DNA from 2 places in the Pseudoduganella sp. RAF53_2 genome. Region 2 is predicted to be linked to the other one. Evidence: riboswitches for the same ligand, from Rfam matches in the RefSeq annotation. Region 2 holds a riboswitch; the other holds the start of a gene.
The links. A riboswitch is a leader RNA that binds a small molecule or an ion and turns the genes downstream of it on or off. The one in region 2 is predicted to bind cyclic di-GMP.
Positions count from the first base shown of each region.

Region 1: it holds a riboswitch for cyclic di-GMP, as region 2 does, so the genes downstream of both, AB4Z11_RS04715 (S8 family serine peptidase) here and AB4Z11_RS14470 (S8 family serine peptidase) in region 2, are expected to answer to the same signal.

Region 1 covers NZ_JBFRDW010000045.1:2,095-4,574, forward strand. Annotated here, with positions in the region: gene AB4Z11_RS04710 (DUF2863 family protein) at 1-797, shown strand, start outside; cyclic di-GMP riboswitch class I at 1,010-1,097, shown strand; gene AB4Z11_RS04715 (S8 family serine peptidase) at 1,205-2,480, shown strand, end outside.
Region 2 covers NZ_JBFRDW010000217.1:95-3,514, reverse strand. Annotated here, with positions in the region: gene AB4Z11_RS14475 (S8 family serine peptidase) at 1-1,705, shown strand, start outside; cyclic di-GMP riboswitch class I at 1,968-2,059, shown strand; partial or broken gene AB4Z11_RS14470 (S8 family serine peptidase) at 2,160-3,420, shown strand, end outside.

The DNA of each region.
Region 1 (2,480 bases), on a different contig from region 2:
GCACCCACGCGGAAGCCTATTCGAAGACGCACAAGCTGGGCCAGTCCGCGCTGAAGGGCGTGGCCGTGAAGTCGGAAACCAAGACGCCGGAAACCGCGCCCTTCCTGGCCGATACACGCTACCTGATGGTGGCGGTGGTAGCGCAACATGGCGCTCCCCTGTTCCGCTGGCAGATGCAGGCGGCGGGCATGAATCCGGGCGAAGAGCGCAAGAATGCGCTGGAAGCCTGGAAGACCCAGGCCGAGCCGACCGTTGCACGCCTGCTGCCGGGCTGCGGCATCGAGCTGCTGTTGCCGGAAGCGTACTACATGGCCTGCCGCGAGGCGGACAAGCTGATTCGTCCCGTCTCGATCCGCGCTGCGGTGCATTATCTGACGCATTCGCTGTCCTGCGAGCCAAACGAACTGCGCGCGGTGATTGCGGGCTTCGGCGACGAATCCGCGCCGGACGGCCAGATCGACGAATACCGCGTGGCGTTCACCCGCCGCAGCGACAGCGACGTGATCTACGGCGTGGTGTGGCCGCTGTATGGCCAGGAAGACGAAGAAGGCACGCCGCCGGAAGGCCCGATTACCGCCGGCCACCTGACCGCCATGCTGAAGCCGCGTACGCCGGTGGAAGAAATCATCGAGCACCTGAACGAGGCTGGCGTTTCGCAGGTGAAGAAGCTGGGCGAAAAATACGTCGCTGAGTACTGCGACGACTGCGGCGCTCCCCTGTTTGCCGATCCCTCCGGCGAACTGGTCCACGCCGAGATGCCGGAAGACGCCCCCACCGGCACCGAGCACTTCCACTGACCGCAATGGGGCCGGACCCTATTTAGCCAAAGCTAGATGGGGTCCCTCCCTATTTCTCGCCTATTTCTTGCCTAATTCGCGCCTATTTCGCACCATTTAGCCTTCTGCCATCTAGTTTCAACCCCGTCCAGACACATCCGCAACACCCGCGCGCACGATTGAGAATTCGTTTGCGGCAGGTCGCCGAGTTCGTTACCATCGCGTTTCAATAAATCTGTAAAAAGCAAACCGCGTGTGAGCGCGGGACGCAAAGTCAACGGTCAAGAGGCCAAGGCCCTCTGCGACGGCAGGACTGCCAGACTCGTCAACCCCGGGCCCATCCCGGTGGTGAGCTCTTCACACCGGTCGCCCGACCGGCGGGCAGTCCGCTTTTCGGTAATTTTTTGAAAACTGGACTTAACTACCCAATGAAGAAGCACAGCATTTCCCTCCTCGCAATGACCGCGGCCATGGCCGCCATGATTCCCGCAGCCTATGCTGCCCACAACGCAACGGACGACGCGCCTGAAGGCGAATATGCGCGCGGCCGCATCCTGGTCGAACCGCGCGAAGGCCTGAGTACGGCCAATTTTGACGAAGCCCTGCGCCCGCACGGCGGCAAGCGCCGCAAGATGGGTCAAAGTAATATCCACATCGTCGACCTGCCCGGCAACGGCAATGAAAAGTCGGTCGTGGCTGAACTGCGCAAGAACCCGAACTTCAAGTACGTGGAAGTGGACCGCCGCGTGAAGCTGAGCGCGGTCACCAATGACCCTTACCTGGGCAGCGAATGGCATATCAGCAAAATCGGCGCCAACACTGCCTGGGATAAAGCCCAGGGCGCAGGCGTCACCATTGCCATTCTGGACAGCGGCGTGGACAGCACCCACCCCGACCTGGCGCCGCACATCGTCCCCGGCTGGAACGTGTACAGCAATAACGCCGACACCAGCGACGTGTGCGGCCACGGCACCGCGGTCGCCGGCACCGCTGCCGCGGCCATGAACAATGGCGCGGGCGTCGCTGGCGTGGCCGGTAACGCGAAGATCATGCCGATCCGTATCGCCTACAAGGACGCCGCCACCAACTCCTGCTACGCCTACTACTCGACCATGGCCAGCGCCGTGACCTATGCGGCCGACCATGGCGCGCGCGTGGTGAACATCAGCTACGCCAGCGTTCCCGCCAGCGCCGCTGTGCAGAGCGCCGCACAATACCTGAAGAGCAAGGGCGGCCTGCTGTTCGTCTCGGCCGGTAACAGCAACCGCGATGAAGGCTTCACGCCGACCACCACCATGATCGCCGTGTCGGCCACCGACAGCACCGACAGCCGCTCCAGCTTCTCCAGCTACGGCAGCTTCGTTTCACTGTCCGCGCCAGGTTCGAGCATCTACACCACCGTAGCGGGCGGCGGCTACGGCGGCTGGAACGGCACGTCTTTCGCCAGCCCGGTGGCAGCCGGTGTGGCAGCGCTGATGATGTCGGCCAATCCATCGCTGGACCCGGCCAAGATCGAAAGCCTGATGTATTCCACCGCTGTCGATCTGGGCACGCCAGGCCGCGACATCTACTACGGTTACGGCCGCGTGAATGCCGCCGCTGCGGTGGATGCCGCGATTGCAGCGTCCACTCCGAAGGACACCACCGCGCCGACCGTGGCAATTGCTTCGCCAGCCGCCAGCAGCACCGTGTTCGGCACCGTTG
Region 2 (3,420 bases):
CTTCGCTGCCAACGACAACGCCCAGGATTATGCCCGTGGCCGCATTATCGTTGAACCGCGCGCCGGCCTCACCGCCGACGAGTTCGCCAACATTCTGAAAGTTCATGGCGGTAAAGCGCGCAAGCTGGGCCAGAGCAACCTGCACATCGTTGACCTGCCGGCCAATGCCTCCGAAAAAGCCGTCGTGGCACTGCTGAAAAAGCACCCAAGCCTGAAGTTCGCTGAACTGGATCAGCGCGTGCCTGTTACCGCGACCACTAACGACCCCTACCTGGGCAGCGAATGGCACATCAGCAAAATCGGCGCTGACACCGCCTGGGACACTACCCAGGGTGCCGGCGTGACCATCGCCATCCTGGATTCCGGCGTGGACGCCGTCCCTGACCTGGCTGCCAATATGGTTGCCGGTTACAACATCTACGACAACAACACCAACACCGCCGACGTCTGCGGCCACGGCACCAAGGTCGCCGGCGCAGCGGCTGCGACCTCCAACAACGGCGCCGGCGTTGCTGGCGTTGCGGGCCAAGCCAAGATCATGCCGGTCCGTATCGCTTACGTTGACCCGACCTACGGCTGCTACGCTTACTTCTCGACCATCGCCAGCGGCATCACCTGGGCGGCCGACCACGGCGCCCGTATCGCCAACGTCAGCTACGCTGCTCTGCCAACCAGCTCGGCCATCATCAGCGCGTCGAACTACATGAAGAGCAAGGGCGGCCTGGTGTTCGTCTCCGCCGGCAACTACGCCAAGGATGATGGCTACACCCCGACCGATTCCATGATCGCCGTGTCTGCCACCGACAGCAATGACGCTCTGGCCAGCTTCTCCAGCTTCGGCGCTTACGTTAATCTGTCCGCGCCAGGCTCCGGCATCTACACCACCGCCCAAGGCGGTGCCTACGGCGCCGTGAACGGCACCTCGTTCTCGGCCCCGATCGCAGCTGCCGTGGCAGCACTGATGATGTCGGCCAACCCGACCCTGAGCAACAGCAAGGTGGAAAGCCTGCTGTACTCTACCGCAACCGATCTGGGCGCGGCCGGCAAAGATCCTTACTTCGGTTACGGCCGCGTGAACGCCGCGGCGGCTGTCGCTGCGGCCGCATCTAGCGCCCCGGCACCCGACACTACTGCTCCGACCGTGGCAATCACCTCGCCTTCCGCTAACGGCACCGTTTCCGGCAGCGTGATCGTCAGCGTCAACGCGGCCGACAATGTTGGTGTGGCCCGTGTCGATCTCAAAGTCAACAACACTGTGGTCGCCTCGGATACCGCCGGCCCGTTCAGCTTCTCCTGGAACTCGACTGGCGCCGCAAACGGTATGAACACCCTGGTTGCTGTCGCTTATGATGCCGCAGGCAATGTGGCTTCCTCCACCCCGGTTTCGGTCAACGTGTCGAACAGCGTGACCCCGCCGGTTGCTGACACCACCGCTCCGGCCCTGGCCATCACCAATCCGACCAACGGCGGCACCGTGACCGGCAACGTCAACATTACCCTGAGCTCTTCGGACAACAGCGGCGCGGCCGGCATCTCGATGTCTCTGTATATCGACGGCGCATTGAAGGCCAGCGGCAGCGGCGCAAGCATGTCTTACAGCTGGAACGCCAAGAAAGCCACTGCCGGCAATCACGTGATCCAAGCCGTCGCCAAGGATAAAGCGGGCAATACCACCAATACCCAGGTGCAAGTTACCAGCCGCTAAATCAACAGTAATTAATAATATTAAAAGCCGGGCTTATTGCCCGGTTTTTATTTATCTGTACTATATATTATTATTGTCACTTGCATCAGAATAGTTGCTGCGCATAATTGACGTAAGTCATTGTATACGTTCAATCTTTCGATCAGTTAAAATTACGCAAACCAACTTTGCATAGTGTTCAGACTAATGTGCAACAACAGAAAACTTAATTAAAGATAGCGATTGCTTACCCGCAATTCGTCAATTAAGATCTGACGCAGAAATCTGACAAAGGCACACCACGCGAAAGCATGGGTCGCAAAGTCTACGGTCTAAAGGGATTTTTTAAATCTCTATGACGGCAGGACTGCCAGATACAGCTCTTCGGCTGAGCCGAGTGCTGTCTTCTTCGCACTGGTCACGAGACCAGTTGGCAGTCCGCTTTTCTGAAACTTTGAAAACTGGACTTCCATCTATGAAGAACCGCTCCACCGCAGCCCGCCTCTCCAATACTTCCCTCACCGTATTCGCAGTTGCCGCCGCGCTCCTCGCAATGGCGCCTGCTGCCCGCGCCGACAAACCGGCCGCGGAACAATTCGCCCGCGGCCGCATCCTGGTTGAACCACGTGCCGGCTTGACCGACGAAAATTTCGATAAAGTGTTGAAGACCCACGGCGGCGGCAAGAAGCGCAAGCTGGGTCAGAGCAATCTGCACCTGGTTGACACTGCTGCCGGCTCCGAGCAGCAGGTTGTCGATGCCCTGAAAAACGACCCTAACTTCAAATACGCCGAGCTGGACAAGCGCGTTGAACCGACCACCACCACCAATGACCCGTACCTGGGCAGCGAGTGGCACATCAGCAAGATCGGCGCCGACGCGGCCTGGGATAAAGCCCAGGGCGCAGGCGTGACCATCGCGATTCTGGACTCCGGCGTCGACCCGGTTCCCGACCTGGCTTCGCACATGGTGCCTGGCTATAACATCTACGACAACAACACCAATACCGCCGACGTCTGCGGTCACGGCACCAAAGTCGCCGGCGCTGCCGCCGCTGCCATGAACAATGGCACGGGTGTGGCCGGTGTCGCCGGCCAGGCCAAGATCATGCCGGTGCGTATCGCTTACGTCGATCCGACCTACGGCTGCTACGCCTACTTCTCGACCATTGCCAGCGGCATTACCTGGGCGGCCGACCATGGCGCCCGCGTGGTGAACGTCAGCTACGCTGCCATGCCGACCAGCTCGGCCGTGATCAGCGCTGCCAACTACCTGAAGAGCAAGGGCGGCCTGCTGTTCGTCTCCGCCGGTAACTACAACCGCGACGAAGGCTACACCCCGACCACCAGCATGATCGCTGTGTCCGCGACCGACAGCACCGACGCCCGCGCCAGCTTCTCCAGCTACGGCAACTTCGTCTCGCTGGCCGCGCCAGGTGCAGGCATTTACACCACCGCACAAGACGGCACCTATGGCGCGGTGAACGGCACCTCGTTCTCCTCCCCGGTTGCCGCCGGTGTGGCAGCGCTGGTGATGTCCGCCAACCCATCGCTGAGCAACAGCAAGGTCGAAAGCATCCTGTACTCCACCGCGGTTGACCTGGGCACCGCCGGCCGCGATCCGCAATTCGGCTACGGCCGTGTGAACGCTGCGGCTGCAGTGGCAGCCGCCGCAGGCAGCGCAACGACGCCACCTCCAGCTGACACCACTGCGCCTACCGTGGCAATTGCCGCGCCGC